DNA from 3 places in the Streptacidiphilus sp. EB129 genome. Region 2 is predicted to be linked to each of the others. Evidence: riboswitches for the same ligand, from Rfam matches in the RefSeq annotation. Region 2 holds a riboswitch; each other region holds the start of a gene.
The links. A riboswitch is a leader RNA that binds a small molecule or an ion and turns the genes downstream of it on or off. The one in region 2 is predicted to bind cyclic di-AMP.
Positions count from the first base shown of each region.

Region 1: linked by a shared signal. The riboswitch ahead of ABH925_RS09470 (transglycosylase family protein) and the one ahead of ABH925_RS35085 (M23 family metallopeptidase) in region 2 are both predicted to bind cyclic di-AMP.
Region 3: linked by a shared signal. The riboswitch ahead of ABH925_RS24340 (NlpC/P60 family protein) and the one ahead of ABH925_RS35085 (M23 family metallopeptidase) in region 2 are both predicted to bind cyclic di-AMP.

Region 1 is NZ_JBGCCS010000006.1:1,693-8,813, reverse strand. Features, by position in the region: gene ABH925_RS09485 (NADH-ubiquinone oxidoreductase-F iron-sulfur binding region domain-containing protein) at 1-1,246, shown strand, start outside; gene ABH925_RS09480 (ferredoxin) at 1,252-1,476, shown strand; gene ABH925_RS09475 (hypothetical protein) at 1,731-2,195, shown strand; gene ABH925_RS09470 (transglycosylase family protein) at 2,497-3,642, opposite strand; cyclic di-AMP (ydaO/yuaA leader) riboswitch at 3,645-3,839, opposite strand; gene ABH925_RS09465 (hypothetical protein) at 4,021-4,641, opposite strand; partial or broken gene ABH925_RS09460 (serine/threonine-protein kinase) at 4,697-5,176, opposite strand; gene ABH925_RS09455 (FkbM family methyltransferase) at 5,339-6,106, opposite strand; gene ABH925_RS09450 (ABATE domain-containing protein) at 6,290-6,910, opposite strand; gene ABH925_RS09445 (carboxymuconolactone decarboxylase family protein) at 7,040-7,121, shown strand, end outside.
Region 2 is NZ_JBGCCS010000056.1:7,424-14,544, reverse strand. Features, by position in the region: gene ABH925_RS35095 (hypothetical protein) at 1-1,337, shown strand, start outside; gene ABH925_RS35090 (hypothetical protein) at 1,393-1,695, shown strand; gene ABH925_RS35085 (M23 family metallopeptidase) at 1,837-2,823, opposite strand; cyclic di-AMP (ydaO/yuaA leader) riboswitch at 2,836-2,966, opposite strand; gene ABH925_RS35080 (VOC family protein) at 3,146-3,508, opposite strand; gene ABH925_RS35075 (bile acid:sodium symporter family protein) at 3,518-4,711, opposite strand; gene ABH925_RS35070 (thioredoxin family protein) at 4,895-5,512, opposite strand; gene ABH925_RS35065 (undecaprenyl-diphosphate phosphatase) at 5,647-6,567, opposite strand; gene ABH925_RS35060 (MFS transporter) at 6,719-7,121, opposite strand, start outside.
Region 3 is NZ_JBGCCS010000021.1:83,280-90,400, forward strand. Features, by position in the region: gene ABH925_RS24320 (rhomboid family intramembrane serine protease) at 1-704, opposite strand, end outside; gene ABH925_RS24325 (hypothetical protein) at 866-1,138, shown strand; gene ABH925_RS24330 (NYN domain-containing protein) at 1,310-2,671, shown strand; gene ABH925_RS24335 (NlpC/P60 family protein) at 2,838-3,893, shown strand; cyclic di-AMP (ydaO/yuaA leader) riboswitch at 4,192-4,342, shown strand; gene ABH925_RS24340 (NlpC/P60 family protein) at 4,353-5,423, shown strand; gene ABH925_RS24345 (ribose-phosphate diphosphokinase) at 5,544-6,488, shown strand; gene ABH925_RS24350 (NlpC/P60 family protein) at 6,933-7,121, shown strand, end outside.

The DNA.
Region 1 (7,121 bases), on a different contig from region 2:
CGCCGACCTCGACGACCACCTCGACCGCTACGGCCCCCCGCCCGTGGAACGCGGGGCCCGGCGCGGCAGCAGCCCGCTGCTGGCCCGCGCGGCCGAGGAGGCGGGCCTGACCGGTCGCGGCGGCGCCGCCTTCCCGACCGGGCGCAAGCTGCACGCCGTGGCCACCGGCCGCGGCCCGGCCGTCGTGATCGCCAACGGCATGGAGAGCGAACCCGCCAGCGCCAAGGACCGGACCCTGCTCGCACTCGCGCCGCACCTCGTCCTGGACGGGATCGCGCTGGCCGCCCGCGCCGTCGGCGCCGACCAGGCGCACCTGTGTATCGCCCGCACCCGCCCCGAGCAGGCCCGCGAACTGCGCGCGGCTCTCGCGGAACGGGACCGCCGCGGCCTCGACACCGTCCCGGTCCAGCTGCACCAACTGCCGCACCACTACGTCTCCAGCGAGGAGTCCGCACTGGTCAACTGGCTCAACGGCGGTGACGCCCGGCCGACCTCGACGCCACCGCGCCCGTTCGAGCGGGGCGTCGGCGATCGGCCCACGCTGATCGACAACGTGGAGACGCTGGCACACCTGGCGCTGATCGCACGCTACGGCCCCGCCTGGTACCGCGAGGCCGGCGCCCCCGACGCGCCCGGAACCACCCTGGTGACCCTGGCCGGCGCGGTCCACCACCCCGGCGTCTACGAGGTACCCATGGCCGCCACTCTGGGCCGGCTGCTCGACCACGGCGGCGCACCGAACGAGCCGCTCTCCGCCGTCCTGCTCGGTGGATTCTTCGGCAGCTGGCTGCCTGCCGCGAGCGCGATGCCGGTCCGCTTCGCCAAGGAGGATCTCGCCGCCCTCGGCGCCGGCCCCGGGGCGGGTGTGCTCGTCGCCCTGCCCGAACGCGCGTGCGGCCTGGCCGAGACCGCATCGGTGCTGGCCTTCCTGGCCCGCAACGGGGCGCAGCAGTGCGGGCCGTGCCGTTTCGGTCTGCCCGCCGTCGCCGAGGACTTCGCCGCGCTCGCCCACGGCCGCACCGACCCGGCAGCGGTGCGCCGCCTCGAACAGCGCGTCGGACTGCTGGCCGGCCGCGGCGCCTGCCGGCACCCGGACGGCGCGTCCCGACTCGCCGCCACCGCCCTGCGTACCTTCGCCGCCGAGACCGAACGCCATCTGCGCTTCGGGCCCTGCCCGGCGGCGTCCCGGCCCCTGGTGCTGGACGTGCCCGGCGGCGCGGTCCCCGGCGCGCACGAGTGGCGGTGAGCACGATGGTCTTCAACCGTCCCGGTGATCGCGTCCTGCGGATCGACCGCATCGCCTGCGAAGGCCATGGGGCCTGCGCGGAACTGCTGCCCGAACTGCTCTCCCTCGACGAGTGGGGTTATCCGATCGTGCACAGCACGGCCGTCCCCGCGGAACTCGCCGCGCACGCCCGCCGCGCGGTCGCGGCCTGCCCGGTGCTGGCACTGCGGCTCGGCAGAGCGGGGAAGTGATCCGACGCCCGGCACGCTCGGAGCGCCGGACGGAATTAATTTTCGGGGCCGGATAAATCGATCACGAGGCATTACCAGGCAACTTAGCCACTTCTTAGTAATTGCACCCGTTCGCCTCCCCATTCAGATATTGACCGACCTCCGACAAGTCCGTTTTACTCTTGAGTAACGTCATTCTCCGGCCGCACCCAGGGGAATCGATCAATCACGCCCGGACTCCCTGGGGCAGCCTTACCGAAAGGCTTGGCATGCCCATGTCCAGACCCCTTCGCGACTCCCTGGCGCCTCGCCTCGCCGCCGCGGTCCTGTGCCTGGCCGTGGCCTGGATCCACGTCCAGGACCAGGGCGGATTCCCCGGCAACAAGACCCCCACCTACGTCGGCATCGGCTACTACGCCCTGGAGGCCACCGGCGTGCTCTGCGCCCTGGCCCTGTTCGCCGGCCGCAGTCTCCCGTCGCGCGTCCTGTTCTGGCTCGCCATCGCGGGAGTGGCCCTGGGGCCGCTCCTCGGCTACATCCTGTCGCGCGGCCCGGGGCTGCCGGACTACAGCGACGACAGGGGCAACTGGACCGAGCCCCTGGGACTGGTCAGCATCGCGGTGGAAGTCGTGCTGCTGACCCTGGCTCTCACCCAGGCCCTCGCCAGCAGGCCGGCCGTCGGGGGTACCCGAGAACGCGCGGGCACGTCACCGCGGCAGCGCAGCGCGGCGTCCAACTGACCGCACCGAATCCCCGTGGAACACTCCGGCCTTGGGAATCCAGCCCGGCATTCCCCGGAGTTAAAAGGCCCAGAGAATGAACAGCCAGGAGTGCGCTGATTTCCTGGACGCGTACACCAGGCTGCTGGAAAGGGACCGGTCCGGCCCGTATTTCGCCGACCACCCGAAGAGCGAGCCCCCTTCGGCACCGGCCGGGGTCGGGCTTGAGGCGGGGGACGGTCCACCGACGCAGCAGCCCGCCGCACGGCTCCCCAACAGGGGAGGCCGTGCGGCGGGCGGGCGCCGGGCAGGAGTCGGTCCGTCAGTACCAGTTGTGGGCCTGCCAGAAGGCCCAGGCCTGGTTGGGGCTGCCGTACGTGGTGTTCATGTAGTCCAGCGCCCAGCGCAGCTGGGTGGCGGGGTTGGTCTGCCAGTCGGCGCCGGCGGAGGCCATCTTGTCGCCGGGCAGCGACTGGGGCAGGCCGTAGGCACCGGAGGAGGGGTTGGTGGCGCTGACGTTCCAGCCGCTCTCGTGGGAGATGATCTGGTCGAACGAGGCGAGCTGGTCGGCCGGGACGATCTGCGCGGCGATGGACTGCGGGTCGCCGGAGAGGTTGGCGGCGGGGGCGGCGGTCGAGCCCGAGGACGACTGGGCGCCGGTGCTCTGGGTCGCGGGGACCTGTGTCTCGTTCTGGGCGGCGCCGCTCTGGGCCGAGCTGTTCGACGCACCGCCGGTCAGACGAAGACGCTGACCCGGGAAGATCATGTTCGGGCCGTCAGTCAGGGTGGAGCGGTTCAGCTGATACAGCGTCTGCCAGCCACCGGCCACGTGGTGGGACTGCGCGATCGTGGACAGCCAGTCGCCGGAGGCCACGGTGTAGGTGGTGGGCGCGGCGGTGGTGGGCGCTGCGGTGGTGGGTGCGGCCGTGGTGGGTGCGGCCGGGGCCGCCTGGGCGGTCGAGGACTGCTGCGCCGGAGCCGGGGATTCCGAACCCTCGGAGTCGCCCGAGGCCTGGGCGGCACCGCTGCTGGAGGAGGATGCGCCGGAGCCGGCGGAGGCGGTGCTGACACTGGCGGGTGCGCCGCCCTGGCTCAGGCCGGCCTGGGGGCCGCACACCGGCCAGGCAGTGGGACCCTGCGAGGCGAGCACCTTCTCCGCGACGGCGATCTGCTGACTCTGGGTGGCCTGGTCGGCGGTGGCGGCATACTGCTGGCCGCCGTAGGCGTCCCAGGTGGAGGCGGAGAACTGCAGTCCGCCGTAGTAGCCGTTGCCCGTGTTGATCGACCAGTTGCCGGAGCTTTCACACTGGGCGACCTGGGCCCAGGTCGAGACCGGGGCGGCGAAGGCGCTCGTCGTGCCGACGAGCGGGATGGCTATGCCCGCGCCGGCCACGCCGGCGGTGGCGACCAGGCGCTTGGCCTGGTTGGTACGGGGGCGACGATGACGGCCATTTCCAGGCATGAGCATGACAGAAGCCTCTCCGACGCCTGCGAGGTGAGCTGTCGGATTCGGGCCGTGAGGTAGCCCGGCCGCGCCGAAGCACGGCTTCACCCCAAGCCGCAGCCGGGTGCGCTGCGGCGACTTACCTGGTTCCCCCGCCTCTGCCGTGGTGATGTTTGTGGGCGCCCTCGACCTCCGCCGGCAGAATTCGGCGTTCCGGAGTGCGAGGTTCCGCTAGATGCGAACAGGCTGCACGCTAGACAGAAGGGAGGCCGCAGTGCAACTGGCTGTGACGACGGCCACAGGGGATCAGCACACAGGCATCCCTTATGTCCCATTGAGGGAGAAATGACATGTTGTCACACCGATTGCACGGGAACGAGCGCCCCGGCAGGCGGGCCCCGGTCACTGGGGCGGGAGGGCCACCAGGGTGTTTCCCTGACGGGCCGCCACCAGAGTGCCGGTCGGGTCCTCGGCCACCATCCAGGCGTCGGTGCGGGTGACCGGCTCGCTGTAGCGCCAGCGGACCGAGCCGTCGGAGGCGTTGATCGCCCAGAAGCCGTCCGCGCCGCCGGCCGCCGGGACCAGCAGCAGATCGGCGCCGAGTTTGCCCGCCACGGAGTCCCAGGCGGCGATCCCGACCGGGTCGTTCATCGTCCAGCCGACGCCGGGGGTTTCGACGAGCCCCCAGGTGTAGACGGTGCTGCCGTTGGTGTTCTCCACGACGATGACCTGAGCCCCGAACTGGTTCCCCCCGAACTCGCCGGTCTTGGTGCCGGTGGCCGGGTCGATCACCAGCGCCGTCCGCAGCTCCTCGCGCATCACGACGCGGTTCCCGGCCACGCGAACGTGGGACACATCGAGCGCGGCCACCCCCGGGTAGGTCCAACTGCTGGTGCCCGTCGCCTGGTCGTAGGCCTGCAGGTCGGCCACCTCGGTGGCGTCCTTGCTGAGGTTGGCCTTCACCAGCACCTTGCCGCCGGCCAGCACCGCCGCCGCGCCCTGCGGGCACAGGTCCGCAGCCACTGCGGCCGGGGTCGGGCGGGCGGCCGGGTTCTTGGCGAAGCAGGAGCGGAGCAGCGGCGTCAGCCCGGCCGAAGTCGATGACCCGTGGCCCCCCGGGCGAGAGCAGCACGTTCCCGGGCTTGAGGTCGCGGTGCACGAGGCCCACCGCGTGGATTCCGCACAGCGCCTCGGCAAGGCCCGCGCCCAGGGCGCGCAGGCTGCGCTCCGGCAGCGGCCCGTGCTCGGCCACCGCAGCGCCGAGTGTCGGGCCGAGCACATACGCGGTCGCCAGCCAGGGGGTCGCCGCCCGGGTGTCCGCGCCCTCCACCGGCGCGGTCCAGGGGCCGGTCACCGCGCGGGCCATGGCCACCTCGCGGGCGAACCGATCGCGGAACTGCTGGTCCGCCGCCAGATCGGGCCGGACCACCTTGACCGCCACCGCCCGGCCGCCGGCCGAACGCGCGAGATAGACCCGGCCCATGCCGCCCTCGCCCAGCCGCGCCAGCAGCCGGTACGGGCCGAGCTGCTGCGGATCCGACGCCTCCAGCGGCTGCACCGCGCTCCCCCGTTCCTCCGCGCGACCGGGAGCCGTGGAGCTACGTCTCACGACCGGGGCGACGCCTCCAGCGACTTGCCGTGCCCACGGTGATCATGTGCACAGGCGGGGACATTATCGCCATGCGCTCGGACCTGGCTTGGAAAAATTTGACCTCACCTCTCAACTGCGGACGGCGTACACCGTGTAGTAGTCCAGATGCGCCAGCGCTGCCGGCGCCTCGGTCCTGACCGAGAACCCGTGCGCGGTGAGCATCCCCATGGCCCTGTCGAGCGTGCCCTCCAGGTCCTGCAACTCCAGCACGATCTGGTCGATGCGCTGCCAGTCCGCGTCGTCGATCCCCTGCAGCACGTCGAGTTCTGCGCCTTCCACGTCGACCTTGAGCAGGTCGACGCGATCGATGCCGGGATACCGCGCCAGCGCCGTGGACAGCCGTTCCACGGTGACGGTCACGTCTTCGCCCTGATACAGGTGGTCGCCCACCCCGTCTCCCCACATGCTCGCGATGTGGTCGCGGTCGTGCTTCTTCTGATCGGGATAGCGGGTCGAGTTGCCGGGCAGGTTGGGGTAGAAGGTGAAGGTGACGGGCCCCTCGAAGTCACCGGAGAGGCCGTGCGGTACCACCTCAACGTCGGTGGCGTGGTGGAGTTCGAGATTGCTGCGCAGGGCCTGGAGAGTCCTCGGCATGGGCTCGAAGGCCACGATTCGGGCCTGCGGCCAGTGGCGCTTGACGTACAGCGAGAAGATCCCGACGTTCGCGCCGACGTCCAGCACGCAGCCGTTGGCGGGCACGGTGATGCCGTGCCGCAGGTAGGTGTGGTCGGTGAACATCTCGGCGTAGATGGCCTTCAGTTCCTGGACGGCACCGTCCGTCTGAAGCCCGTAGCAGCTGAAACCTTCGTCGAGCTCGACAAGACCGATCGCGATCATGAGGAACGCTCACTCTCTGCGCTGCCGGTGGGCACCAACCCGCCGTCCGTTGAGCGTGCTTGACGGAGCGTTCGGCCCCGGCCGGCCCGCCGATCTCCAGGAACTCTAATGGTGTGGGATTAGTGAAGGGACTAGCCTCCGGTTGGCGGCGGCACCGGCCCCGGGTTGACGACTGCGCTCCCGTCAGGCCGTTGAGCCGCGGTGGCGCTGGTAGTGGCGGGCGGCTCGGGCGCGGTTGCCGCAGGCGGGGGAGCACCACTCGCGGCGGGGGTGGTCCTTGAGGAAGTACAGGACGCATCCGGGGGCCAGGCAGGCCCGGAGCGCGAGCCGGTCGTCCTGGCTGAACAGGGCGATCGCCTCCTCGGCGATGGCCGAGACCGTGGCGGCTGCGGCTTGGCCGTTGGTGCGGGTGAGCCGTACGGGTGCTTCGCCGGGAGTCCAGGTCAGAGCCGACCAGCGCGGAACCGCGCCGGCGGCGTCGTTGACCGCGTCGAGGGCGTCGTCGAGCGCCCCGGTCGCGGAGGCCGCGGCCGGCCGCGGGTCGCCGGTGGCTTCGGCGGCGAGGCGGCGCAGGGCGTCGCGCAGGTCGCGCAGCCGCCGCGCGAGGTGGTCGACGTCCTTGGCCGCCAGGGCGTCGAGGCCGGGGACGGTCGGCAGGTCGATGCGGGGGGCGATGGCGCGCAGCCACGCCTCGGTCTCGGCCGTCGCGCCGAGTGCGTCGTGGACGCCGTCGCGGTCGGCCCAGATCGTGTTCATCAGCTCCACGGGCAGCGGTTCACCCAGAAGCGGCGCGCGCGTCTCCATGCCACAACCCTACCGCACTTCTAACGGTTGCCAGCGGCGTCTTCCGTTGACAGGCATCGGTGCGCGTGACATGGTTCTAATGGTTATAGAACCTACAAACCATTAGAAGTGAGAGGAAGTACTGTGCCGATGAACGCGTTCACCCCCGTCGCCCCCGCCACCGCGACCGGCCAGGCCGCGGAGTTGCTGGCCGACGTCCAGAAGACCCTCG
Region 2 (7,121 bases):
TGCCGGTCCGCGGCAGCTCCGCGACCAAGGCGCCGGTACCGGCCCTGGCCCGGGGCCTGCTGGACGCGCTGGCCCCGGCCGAGGGCGAGCACGAGGGCGCGGCCCGGCTGCACGTGATGCCCACCGTGATCGAACGCGGGGACGTCGACGAGGTGCTGGACGAGCTGTGCGACCCGGACCGGCGGATGCCCATCGTGGTGGCGAGTACACCGCCCCGGGTCGACTTCGAGGACTGGCTCGCCGAGACCGTCGACCCGCTGCTGCGCGGCTGCGCCGGGCTGGCCGTGCTCTACGCCCTGTCGCCCTCGGCCGAACGCGACTTCAACCGCACCCTGGAGCACCACCGGGTGTACGGCGGCGCGGTGCGCACCTACCTTCCCGGCCTCGACCCCGCCTGGGCCCCCGAGGCCCAGCGGCACCGGGTGATGGCCCGGCACACCCTCGACGCCGACCTGCGCCGGGCGTCCGGCCTGCTGGCCTGGCTGCCGCGCCGGCTCGCGGTGCAGACCCCCCTGCCCGACGCGCTGGCGGGGCTTCCCCCGCTGCGCTCCCGCGTGGTCACGGACGGTACCGCCGAAATCGACGGGGTCCAGCCCGGTTCGCTGCTGGTGGACCACAGCGAGGAGGAGGCGCACGAGGAGCGGGCCCGGGCCGAGGAGCTGCAGGAGGTCCGTCGCTGGCTCCGCGCGGCCGAGGAGCGCGAGTCGCAGCTGGCCGCCGAGTACGACGAGCAGTACAGCGAACTGCGCGAGGCGCGCACCGAGGTCCGGTCGCTGCGCGGCCGGCTCGCCGACGCGGGCGGCCCGGAACTGCTCACCTCACTGCCGGTGGTGCCGGACGGCAACCGGCAGGACCCGGTCTCCTTCGCCGAGTTGCTCGACCGGATGCACGAGTTCCCGCTGCTCGCCTTCACCGGCGACCCGCGCCTGACCAAGGAGCTCGACGACCAGACCGACCACCCCACCTGGGTCCGGATGGCCTGGGACGCGCTGCTGGCCCTGCAGGACTACGCCGAGGCGGCGGTGCGCGGGGAGTCCGGCGGCGACTTCCGCCGCTGGTGCGAGAACACTCCCCCGGACTGCCATGTCTTCCCCCCGCGCAAGGTGATCCGCGACGAGTCGCGGACGGTCCGCACCAACGGCAAGTGGAAGGGCGAGCGGGAACTGCCGGTACCGGCGACCGTCAGCCCTTCGGGCAAGGTGTTCATGGGCGCCCACCTGCGCATAGGCGGCGGGGGCACCGCTCCCCGGCTGCACTACCACGACGACTGCTCCGGTACCGGCCGCGTCTACATCGGCTACATAGGCCTGCACCTCCACAACACTCGCACCAACTGACCGCCCCGGTCCCGGGTTAGGGTCGAGACCGGACTACTGCTGGAGGTTGGACGACATGGCACGGATTCCCTCATCGCTCGTCGCGGCGAGCGGTCTGGTCGGCGGATTCGCGATCGCACGGGCGACCAGAAAGCGCGAGTTGGGCGGGGTCGCCCTGGCCGCGGCCGGCGCGGTGGCGGCCACGCAGTGGAAGCGCTCCGCCGGGACCGGCACGGCGGTGGCGCTCACCGGCCTCTACGTCGCGGCGTTCGCGGGCTCCCATCCGCTGGCGAAGAAACTGGGCGCATGGCCGTCGGTGGCCACCGTCTCGGCGGGTGTCGCCCTGGCCTCCTGGGCCGCCGTGGACCGCCGCGCCTGACAGCAGGCGGCGCCCCCGCCGCAGCGCAAGCCGACGGCCCCGGTGTCGGGGGGATGTCACCGGGGCCGTCGGGGTCTGTGCGGGCCTGGTCTGCGCGGGCCTGCTCTCTGTGAGCCCCGCTTCAGGGCCTATGGGGCCCGATCAGAGGGCGAGGCCGTGGTCGGCGAGCCAGCCGGCCGGGTCGACGGGCTCGCCGCCGGCCGGGCGGACCTCTAGGTGCAGGTGCGGCCCGGCGGCGTTGCCGGTGGCGCCGACGCGGCCGATGGGCTGACCGGCCGTCACCTCGCCCGAGCCGACACCGATCGCCGACAGGTGGCAGTACCAGAGCTCGGTGCCGTCCGGCATGGTCTCCACCACGCGGTACCCGTAGGCGCCGGCCCAGCCCGCCGAGGTGACGGTGCCCGCGCCGATGGCGAGCACCGGAGCGCCGGTGGGGGCGGTGAGGTCCAGCCCGGTGTGCAGGTGGGCCCAGAACGAGTCCGACTGTCCGAAGCCCGCGCCGGTGGTCGCCCCGGGCACCGGAGCGACCAGGGTGCCCAGCTGTGCCACCGCCTGCGGGCGGTGCGCCCGGAGCGCGGCCTCGACGGCCGCGGCAGTCTGCTCTCCCGGGGAGCGCTGGGCGGCTGCCTGCGCGGCCGACCCGGCGGCGGCCTGCGCCGCCTGCTGCTCCGCCTCGGCGGCGAGCTGCTGCAGTCTGGCCTGCTTCTCCGCCGCCGCCTGGGCGGCCTGTCGGCGGGCCGTGTCCTCGGCGGTGGTCTTCTGCTGTGCTGCCTGGTTCCGTATCCGCTCCGCCAGCGCAGTGCCCGGATCCGTGTTGGCCGCCGTGTTCGAGCCGAAGCCGACGGTCTGGCCGTGGTCCTGGTGGGACCGGTCCTGATGCGCGATGAGCGTGCCCTTGGCGGCGCTGCCCGGCTCCGCCGCGAACGCGCTTGCCGGGGCGGCGAGTCCGGTCGCGCCGACCGCCGCCATCGCCGCGAAGCCGAGCACGGCGGAGGGGGCGATGCCCGACGACCGCTGCTGCGGCACCGCGGGCTGCGGCGCTGCCGCCCGTGGCATCGACCGAGGCGTTTCCGGCTCGTCGATGTCGGACTGTTCGGGGGCCCAGGTGGTGGGCTGGTACGACGCCACCGTCGGCGTGCTCCTTTCCTTCCCTTTCGCCGACCGGGTTAGCTGACGGGTTCGGAGAGGAAGGTCCCCTACAGCCAGGTGCGGCTGATTCACCCCGACGTACGTGGTTCCCCGGCTCCAACTGGATTAGGCGACTGAGCACGACGCCGTCCGACTAACGGCAGAACTTCGCGCTGCGTTATAGAAAGGTAATCCTAGTGCCGCTTGAATCCAAGTGATCCAGGGGGTGCAGTTGTGGATCGAGGGCCTGCAGTTGTGGATCGAGGAGGTACATTTTTGATGTGTACTGAATCATGAACGAGAAACAATCACTGACACTCTGTCATCGCACCAGGCAGAACTCGTTGCCCTCCGGGTCGTGCATCACCTGGAATGCTCCCTGGTCGTCGGTCTGCACCTCACCCACCACCTGCGCTCCGCGCCGCAGCAGTTCGTCACGGACCGCGTCGATGTCGCCCACCTCGACGTCCAGGTGCAGCCGGTTCTTCTTCGTCTCCTTGCCCTCCGGCACCGCCTGGAAGGCCAGTCGGGGCTGACCGCCGGGCGGGTCGACGTAGGACCACTGCGGCGTCCGGTCCACCGGGGAGCCACCGACCAGCAGTGCCCAGAACCGCACCAGACCCGCGGGGTCGGCGCAGTCCACCACGATCTCGTCCAGCCTTCCCAGCCCGGCTTCGATGCCCATGGCCTCACGCTAGCGCCGCCGGGACCGCCCAGGGGAGTCCGCCGCACCGACCAGGCGGCCGACCGATCCGGCGAGCACCTTCTGCAGCAGGCTGTACGCCAGAATCGGCAGCAGCACCAGGGGATGATCCGGTATCCGCGTCGCCGCGACGACCGCGCTGGCACTGCTGTTGTTCATTCCCGAGGCGTAGGTGACCGCGATCGCGTCGGACCGGGGAATCCGCAGCCGGTTCGCGATCACCCAGCCGGTGAGAAAGGAGCAGCCGCACATCAGCCCCGCCGCGACGGTGACCAGGACCAGGAAGTCCGGGTCGGGACGGGCGAGCACCTGGCCGAGCGCGCCACAGGCGTTGGTATAGCTCAGGCTGACCACCACCCCGAGGTTCAGCAGCCGGATCACCGGCAGCGCCGGTGTCAGCCCGCGGCCCACGCGGGCCGCGACCTGCCCGGCCAGCAGCCCCGAGGCGCAGGGCAGCACCACCGCCAGGACGGCGAACACGCTGCTCGCGGTACGGGCGATCGCGTGCAGGTCGGTGGCGTAGTCACCGGCCGTGAGAAAGCCGCCGAGATGCAGCCCGAGCGGGATGGTCAGCGGGCTCAGCAGGGTCGAGCCGACCACCAGCCCGAGGGTGAGGGTGGCGTTCCCGTCGCTGCCCTGCGCGAAGACGGTGGCACCGGCGGCCACCGGCATCGCCCCGATCAGGGCCAGGCCCACCAGCAGGCTCTGCGCCTCCTTCTGGTTGTGCCACCCGGCGGCCGCCACCGAGGCCGCCGCCAGCAGCAGGGTCGGCAGCAGTGCGTTGGTGAGGATGCCCAGCAGCAGCGGACCGGGGCGGCGCAGCAGCCGTGGCAGTTGCTCGGCCCGGGCGGTGAGTCCGGCGGTGAACACGATCAGCGCCAGCAGCCCGGCCGGCAACGGGAAGCCAACCGCGCCGACATGCCCGAGTGACACCCGGCGCAGGGCCTCGCCCGGTTCCGGCAGTACGGCGGCGAGGACGTACATCCCCACCATGATCCACAGCAGTTGCCGCTGCAGCGCCCCGCCGAGGCGGGCCAGCACCCCGTCCACCACAGCGGGATGCCCGGCGGACGACTGCCCGGCGGACAGCTGCTCGGCGGACGACTGCCCGGCGGACAGCTGCTGGGCGGACGGCTGCTGGGGAGACGCGTGCGCGGGAGACCGGCGCACGGGGGATGAACGCATGGCGGGAGCCCTCCGTCCTGTCATGGCATGGTGCTGGTGCCTGCGGCCCGGAGCGGGCGTACGCCTGTCGTGCCTGACATCTGATCAGAAGGCACCGGGGGAAGTCCCGTCAGAGCCCGCGAACTCATTCGATCGAGTGGCTTACGACTCGACCGGGAATACCGGCATACCGGATGAACCCGATCATTCCGTGTTGCCGTACGGCGGGTAGAGCCAGTCCACCAGCATGTTGGCGAACTGGTCCTCGGACATCGACCGTGCCTGGGCGAACGACCCGTCGTCGGTGGTGTGGCGCACCGTCCCGTCCGGTCCGAGCAGGGCCAGCGCCGGGATGCCGCTGCTGGCGAGCCGGACATAACGGGCCGCCAGTTCGGTGTTGTGGTCGTACTGCCCCACATCCACGGTGACCAGGTGGTAGTTGCGGGACAGGATCAGCTGGATGCCGGGGCTGGCCACCAGCGCGGACAGGGCGGTGCAGTCCTCGCACCAGCCGGCGCCGAAGTCCAGCAGGACCGGGCGCCCGTCGGCGCGGGCCGCGGCGAGCGCGGCGGTCACGGCCGCCGGGGCGTCCTGGTTCGGGTCGTAGCCGTCGGGGACCGAGGCGGGCTTCACCGACGGCAGCGGCGGGAAGGGCCGGGCCAGTCCGAGCGGCCGGCCCGAGGCCTCGGCGTCCGACCCCGTGCGGGGACGCCCGGCGGACGGGAGCCCCCTGCCCGTGCCCACCACGGTGACGCAGCCACCCAGCGCCAGCACGGCGGCCAGCGCGGCCACGACACACAGCAGCCGCCTCTGCGCCTTCATGCCGCCCGACCTCCTGCCGGCTGATCCGGCCGCCCGCCCGATCCTGAAGATCATTTGAGCAGAGAAAAGGCCCGCTCCCCCGGCGGCGAGGCCGGGGGAGCGGGCCGATCACTCGAAGGAGTGAGGGCGGAGCGTCAGGACAGGGTCAGGTACGCGAGACTGCCCAGACCGGCCACGGTGCAGTAGATGGCGAACGGCGTCAGGGTGCGCGTCTCGAAGTACTTGGTCAGGAAGCGCACCGCGATGTAACCGGCCACGAAGGCGGCGACCGCCCCGGCCAGCACCTGCCCCCGGATGCCGTCCCCCGCGTGGCCCATCAGCGACGGCACCTTGAGCAGCGCCGCCGCCCCGATCACGGGGGTGGCCAGCAGGAAGGCGAAGCGGGCCGAGTCCTCGTGGCGCAGGCCCTTGAAGATGCCGGTGCTGATGGTGACGCCGGACCGGCTGATGCCCGGCAGCAGGGCCAGGATCTGCGCACCGCCGATGATCAGGGCGTGGGTCCAGCTCAGCTTGGTGATCCGCCGGTCCGACAGCTCGTCGGGGTGCAGTTCCTCGTCCCCGGGCGCGACCGCCTCGCCGGCCCGCCGTCGGCCGGAACCGCCACGGCGCAGCCGCTCGGCGACGTACAGCACCAGGCCGTTGAGGGTCAGGAAGATGGCGGCGGGGATCGGCTTGCCGAGCGACTCCCGGAACACCTTGTCCAGCGCGAGCCCGGCGATGCCGACCGGGATCGTCGCCACGATCAGCAGCCAGGCCAGCTTCTGGTCCACCGTCTCGATCCGCCGCTCGCGGACCGAACTGACGAAGCCGGATATGACCCGGACCCAGTCCCGCCAGAAGTAGACGACCAGCGCCAGCGCGGTCGCCAGGTGCAGCCCGATCAGCACGTTCAGATACGGGGAGTCCGCGGCGGAGACGTTGAGGTCGCGCTTCCAGGAGCCGCCGAGCAGCGCGGGCACCAGGATGCTGTGGCCGAGACTGGAGACCGGGAACAGCTCCGTGACGCCCTGCAGCAGGCCGACGCCGATCGCTTCCGGATAGGTGAGAACCGACATCTGCTGCCTTCGGCATGGGAGGTGGGACAGGTCGGTCTGAAAGTACTACAACGCTGTAGACCCTCCACCACCGCACTGCGCTTGTTCATCGCCACGATCCCCAGCGTTCACCGACGGCCGCGGGGATGAGCCCCGCGGCCGTCGTTCGCGGCTATGCCGCGAGCACCTCGGCCCGGTCGATCCGCTCGAGGGCGGGCGGGCCCGCCACCAGCCGGGCCGGCTGGACCGCGTTGTCCTGAGCCGGCGTCAGCTGCCGTCGCAGCCGCAGCGCCAGCACCACGATCAGCACCGTGCAGCCGCCCAGCGCCAGTACGTACGCCCCGGACAGGCCGGCCCCGACCAGCAGGACGCCGGCCGCCGGACCCATCGCCACCGCGACCTGCTTCACCAGCGAGTAGGCGGCGTTGTAGGTGCCGAGCAGATGGGCCGGGGCCAGGTCGGCGATGATCGGCCCGAGGGTGGGCGCGAGCAGCGCCTCGCCCACGCCGAACAGCACGTAGACGCTCAGCATGGCCACGGTCGCGACCGCCGCGTCCGCCCGGACCAGCCCGGCC
Region 3 (7,121 bases), on a different contig from region 2:
AAGCCGCCGACGAACCCGATGAGATGGGCCACGTAGGCCACCCCCGGCACCGCCGCCGAGACCGCGTCCACCGACATCCACTGGATCGCGAACCACATCCCCAGCGCCAGCCAGGCCGGGAACCGCAGCGGCAGGAACAGCAGCAGCGGGATCAGGCTGGTCACCCTGGCCTTCGGGTACAGCCGCAGATACGCGCCGAGCAGCCCGGCGATGGCCCCGGACGCGCCCACCAGGGTCTGCGTGGCACCGTCGCCGTGCGACTGCACCAGCGCGTAGCCGTAGGTGGCGAGGTAGCCCAGGGCGATGTAGCTGAGCAGGAACGGCAGCCGGCCCGTCCGCTCCTCGACCATGGCGCCGAAGACGTACAGGAACAGCATGTTGCCCAGCAGGTGCAGCCAACCGCCGTGCACGAACATCGCGGTGAGCACCGACAGCGCCGGGACCTTCGGGAACGGGCGGGGGACCGGGCAGCCGTGGGCGGCGGCCTGCCGCAGCGGGTGGTTGTCCAGCAGCTCACTGGGGATGACGGCCCAGTGCTGGTAGTACGTCAGTTCCGCACAGGCCCGGGCGTTGCCGCTGCCGTAGAGGGGGTCGAGTCCGGAGACCGGGCCGACCAGGAACACCAGGACGCACACCGCGATCAGCGTCCAGGTCATCAGAGGGAGGTACGGACTGGGGCGTTCTTCGCGTACCGGGATCTCCATGTACCCAGCATTCCTTGGATGGACATATCTGACACTGCTGGGCTGGGACAGCCGGGGGACGGTGTGAGCGGACCCGGCCGAGGCCCTAGGGTTTCCCGCGTAGGCGTTTCGACGAGAACGCGCTGCTCCGGAGGAGTCGCGCCGAACCGAGAGGACCACCCATGACCGTCCCCCTGCCCACCGAGGGGACCCGGTGGCGCTGCACGCTGTGCGGCAACCTGACGCGATTCGACGTGACCCGTTCCTCCCGTGTGGTGGAGTTCGTCCACCTGGATCTGGCGGGGGAGCCACGGGTGGAGGAACGTGAGGTCCTCAGCGAGGCGGTCGAGTCGGTCCGCTGCCGCTGGTGCAACGCGGTGGACCAGGTCGAGCTGGTGGACCGGCCCGGCGCGGAGGCGGAGGCGGCGGCCCAGGCGGCACGCACCGAGGGTTGACGGCACGGGCTCCAGGAGTGGCGCGGTGACGAGCGGGGGGGTGAGGCGGGCGAGAATGGTGCTGTGGGCGGAGTCCCGCAGGACCGGATCGGAGCAGTGGACGTGGTGGACCAGAACAGGGCGGATACCGCCGAGGGGCCGACGGGTCCCCTCGACGCGGCCGGTCCTCAGCTGCCCACGTCCACGCCCGACGCGCCCGCACCCGCCGAGTCGGAGGCTGCCGTGGAGCAGCTGGACCGGCCGTTGCCGGAGGGCGTGCGGCGGCGGGTGGTCGGCATCGCCGCGGACGCGCTCAGCGCCGTGCCGTTGGCGGAACTGCCCTCGCGGCTACGGCCGTACGCGAAGTTCACGCCGGTGCAGCGGGCCAAGCGTGGGGCGACCGCGATCGCCGCGGCACTGGAGACCGAGCCGGCCTTCCGCTCGCGGATAGCCGAGCGGGTACGTCAGGGCCAGCCCGACCTGGTCAGCGCGCTGGAGTCGGGGGTGGTCCCGGCCGCCGCCGACCCGCAGGACATCGCCGCCGTGGCGTACCTGCTGCGTCCGGCCGGGTGGAGCAAGCTCGTCGGCGACGCCGGCGAGGAGGTGGAGCGGGCCGAGTCCGAGGGCGCCGCCGCCGAGGCCGCACGGCTGGTGGAGAAGCTGCAGGCGGAGCTCTCCGCGCTGCGCGACGCCAGCCGGGCCGAGTCGGACCGTTCCCGGGTCGAGCTGGACGAGGTCCGCAGGGACCGCGACTCGCTGCGCCGCAAACTGCGCAGCCTGGAGGCGGACACCAAGCGTGCCGAGGCGGCGACCCGCAAGGTCGCGGCCGAGCTGGAGGCGCTGCGCGCGTCCGGGGCGACCGAACGCGGCGCCGTGGACAGCGAGGTGCGCCGGCTCAAGCACCGGGTGGCCGAGGCGGAGTCCGCGCTGGAGGCGGCGAAGCGGGCCTCCCGCGAGGGGCGCAGCGCCGAGGACATCCGGCTGCGGCTGCTGCTGGACGTGGTGCTGCAGGGTGCCCAGGGGCTGCAGCGCGAGCTGGGCCTGCCGCCGCTGTCCGGCCGTCCGGCCGATTCGGTGGAGGCGGTGGCCCCGGCCACGGCGTCGCCGCACGACGTCGCCCGCCGGGCGCTGGACGCCGACGACCCGGCGCTGCTGGACCAGTTGCTGGCGCTGCCGCAGACCCATCTGGTGGTGGACGGCTACAACGTCACCAAGAGCGGCTATCCCACCCTGCCGCTGGAGAAGCAGCGGGCCCGGCTGCTGAACGGCCTCTCCATGCTGGCCGCGCACAGCAGGGCCGAGGTCACCTGCGTGTTCGACGGCAAGGACCTGGACGCGCCGGTGCCGATGGCGCCGCCGCGCGGGGTGCGGGTGCTGTTCAGCCGTTCCGGGGAGACCGCGGACGAGCTGATCCGCCGGCTGGTCCGGGCCGAGCCGGAGGGGCGGCCGGTGGTCGTGGTCTCCACGGACCGCGAGGTCGCCGACGGGGTACGCAAGGCGGGGGCGCGTCCGGTGCCGTCCGCGATGCTGCTCAGGCGTCTCGTCCGTACCTGACGGCACATTATTACCTTGGACATTTCGGTCAATCCCCTCCTCATGTCACGGGAAGGGCGACACGGCCACTTGTCTCTCACTAGTCTCTGCTCTCGAACCTCTGTCCTGCCTCACCACCCGTCCGGGTGAAGCGGGGGTTTACCCGGTCCGAAGGGGAGAGCCTGTAGTGGCTTCGCATCGTCGCCTCAAGCAGCCCAGCAGGGCGCGGGTGTCCATCCTGACGGCAGCCGCCGCCACGGCGGTCGCGCTCACCGCGCAGGCCTCCGCGCACGCCGATCCCAAGCTGACCCTGGACCAGGCCAAGTCCCAGGTGGAGGCCGACCGCCAGGCGGCGAGCGCGGCGACGGAGCAGTACGACGGGGCGCAGGTCCAGGAGCAGGCGCTGCAGCAGAAGGTGAACGTCCTTCAGGACGAGATAGCCCGGCAGCAGGCCCAGGTGAACGCCGAGACCGCGCAGCTCGGCACGGTCGCCAGCGCCGAGTACCGGGACGGCACGGTGGACCCGACGGTGGCGCTGATGCTCTCCTCGGACCCCACCGGCTTCCTCGACAAGGCGACCGCCGAGAACCAGCTCAACGACGACCAGGTCGCCATGCTGTCCTCGCTGCAGGCGCAGCAGCAGACGCTGGCCAAGGAGAAGGCCGAGGCGGCGCAGGCGCTCGGTGCCCAGCAGGCGCTGCTGAAGCAGATGCAGCAGTCGAAGGCCGCCGCCGAGGCGAAGCTGCAGCACGCCCAGAGCATCCTCGACGGCCTCACCCCGGCCCAGCAGCAGCAGGTGAACGCGGCCGGTGGCGGCGGTGGCGGGTACGGCTCGGCGGCGCACAACGACAGCCACATGACGGTCGGCCAGATCGACCTGTCCGGGATCTCCTCGGCGGCCCGCACCGCGATGCTGGCGGCGATGAGCAAGGTCGGCATCGCCCCGTACTCGATGGGCGGCTCGGGCCCGAACGTCTTCGACTGCTCCGGCCTGGTGATGTGGTCCTACGCCCACGCCGGGATCACCCTGCCGCACTACTCCTTCTCCGACGAGACCGTGGGCTCGCCGGTGGCCTCGATGGCGGACGCCAAGGTGGGCGACATCATCGTGATGGAGGGCGGCAACCACGTGGGCCTCTACGCGGGCAACGGGATGCTGCTGAACGCCCCCGAGTACGGCTACACGGTCTCGATCCAGCCGATGAGCTACTTCGGCGGCGTGGTCGCCATCCGCCGGTTCTGACGTGTCGACACCCCAGAATGTGACTCACGTCACCGCAACCCCAACTCCCGGGTCGTTCTGACCGTTTTGACGGTCATGTCGTCGCAGTTCGGTCATGTGGCAACTACGTTCGGTTGGGGTTTCGGAACACTATCGTTACCTAAGAGAGTTTTTACTTACAGGGATTTGAACGGATCACGGTTGGGTCACTAGTGTCACTGATCGAACCACCGCGAAGTCGATCACTCAGCCTGAGTGGCAGCGGAGGTTTCCGCCGAGTCCGACCGCACGGCACGACGTCCGGATCCACCGGACGCCTACAGGGGAAACGCCGTCAGTTCGGAGCCGGGGAACCATGTTCCTCGGGGTGAATCGACGCCAGGCCGGCTTCTCGCCGGTGAAGCGCCGTAGGGCACGTCTTCCAGCCCGAACCCGTCAGCTCACCCGGTAGGCGGCCGTAGGAAGAAGGAGCTCGCCTTCGTGGCGTCCCATCGTCGTCCCAAGTCCCCCAGTCGCGCGCGGATAACCGTACTCACCGCTGCCGCCGCCACCACCGTCGCACTCTCCGCGACCGCGGCCCAGTCGGCCTCGGCGGCGCCCACACAGACCACCGCGCAGCTCCAGGCGGAGATCAACCAGGACAACCAGGCCTCCGACGCGGCGATCCAGCAGTACGACGCCAACCAGGAAGCCCAGCAGAAGGAGCAGGCCCAGGTCAGCACCCTGCAGGACCAGGTGGCCCGGCAGCAGGCCGCGGTCAACGCGCAGGAGGCCGGCCTCGGCGCCATCGCCAGCGCGCAGTACCGCGACGGTGCGATGGACCCCACGGTCGCGCTGATGCTGTCGTCGAACCCGACGAACTACCTGAACCAGGCCTCGGCGGCCGACCAGATCGCCAGCAGCCAGACCACGCAGCTCAGTGACCTGAAGACGCAGCAGGCCACGCTGGACCGGGAGAAGGCCGAGGCCCAGACCAAGCTCGCGGCCCTGGACCAGACCAGCAAGCAGCTCGCCGCCTCCAAGGCCTCGGTGCAGCAGAAGCTGGCCGCCGCGCAGGCCAGGATGGCCTCGCTGACCGCCCAGCAGCAGGCCGCGCTGGCTGCCGCGCAGCAGCAGGCCACGCCCACGAGCTCGCACAGCTCGGGCAGCGGCAGCTCCGGCTCCAGCGCGAACGGCTACAGCCCGAGCGGGTCGGCCGGCGACTCTGCGGAGGCGACCGCCTTCGCCGCCGCGCAGAGCAGGCTCGGCGACGTCTACGTCTACGGCGACACCGGCCCGACCACCTTCGACTGCTCGGGCCTGATGATGTGGTCCTACGCCAAGGCCGGCATCACCCTCGGCCGCACCACCTACGACCAGGTCACCCAGGGCACGGCGGTGAACTCCACCGCCGACCTCCAGATCGGCGACCTGGTCTTCTTCAACGGTGGCGAGCACGTCGGGATGTACGCGGGCCACGGCATGGTGCTGCACGCCCCGCACACCGGCACCGTGGTGAAGTACGAGCCCATCAGCTACATCGGCTCCATCTACGCGATGCGGCACCTGTAGGCCCTCGCTAGAGTTCTCGCAGTTCCTGAGGCCTGTCGTCCGGTCGGTCCGGGCGGCAGGCCTCGATGGCGCGTGCGCCGGGTCGCGCGTGCGCCGGGCCCCTGAGCGAGGAGAGCGTCGATGCGTGACATAGCGGTGTTCAGCGGCAGTGCCCACCCCGAACTGGCCGCGGAGGTCTGCGCCCATCTGGACGTACCGCTGAACCCGGTACGGGTCAACCGGTTCGCCAATGACTGCCTTGAGGTCCAGCTGCAGGCGAACTGCCGCGAGCGCGACGTCTTCCTGATCCAGCCGCTGGTCACCCCGGTGCAGGAGAACCTGGTCGAGCTGCTGCTGATGTGCGACGCCGCGCGCGGTGCCTCGGCCGGCCGGATCACCGTGGTGATGCCGCACTACGCCTACGCCCGCTCGGACAAGAAGGACGCGCCGCGGATCTCCATCGGCGGCCGCCTGGTCGCCGACCTGCTGGTGGCCTCGGGGGCCGGCCGGGTGCTGGCGATGACCCTGCATTCGCCGCAGGTGCACGGCTTCTTCTCGGTGCCGGTGGACCATCTGCACGCCCTGCGCGAGCTGGCCGAGCACTTCCGCCGCTACGACCTGTCCCGGACCACCGTGGTCTCGCCCGACCTGGGCAACGCCAAGGAGGCGGCGGCCTTCGCCCGGCTGCTCGGCGTCCAGGTGGCGGCCGGGGCCAAGCAGCGCTTCGCGGACGACCGGGTCACCATCAGCTCGGTGATCGGCGAGGTGGCCGGGCGCGACGTCATCGTGCTGGACGACGAGATCGCCAAGGGCAGCACGGTTCTCGAACTCCTGGACCGGCTGCGGGAGTTGGGCGCCCGTTCGATCCGCGTCGCGTGCACCCACGGACTGTTCACGGCCGGTGCGCTCAAGCGGCTCTCGGACCAGGAGGACGTACTGGAGATCGTCTGCACCAACACCGTGCCGATCCCGGCCGGGGAGCGCACCGACAAGCTCAGCGTCCTGTCGATCGCCCCGGCGATGGCCGAGGCGGTCCGCAGGATCCACAACGGGGAATCGGTCAGCGCGCTCTTCGACGCCGTGTGACGGTGACCCCGATCGAGGGAATCGATGCCGGGGCCCGCCCCGGCATCACCCAGGATGACGTGGCGTTTCGTCAGTTCGTTGGGGATTGGCATGAATATTCGCCAGTCGAGGTGTTTGGTGTCGTTGTGTCCGACTCGCTAACGTCTGCGCTCGGTCCTCCGCATCGTCGACCGTCCTTCCGGGCGGCACCGGGGGACCGCTGGGCTCGGTGACGCATCCGGCGTCGCGGCACGGCCCCGCACCGGACGAACGGAGCCCGCCCACGTGGCGTCCCACCGACGTGCCCGACCTCTGGGCCAGCACTCCGCCGTGGTGCTGTTCTCCCGGACCGCCGCGACCGTCGCCGCAGCCACCGCCGCGGTCCTGAGCACCGGAGGGAGCGCCCTGGCAGCCCGGGGCCCGGCCGCCCAGGGGCCGGTATCTCCAGGTACGGCGTCTCCAGGCATGCAGACCACCGGTGACGTGCAGCAGCAGGTCGACGCGCTCTACGCGCAGGCGGAGGTCGCCGGTCAGCGGTACGACGGGGCCCGGGAGCAGGAGCGGGCGCTGCTGCGCCGGGCGGTGCTGCTGCAGCAGCACATCGCCGAGGAGCAGCAGCAGGTGAACACCCTGGCCGCGACCGTGGGCTCGCTC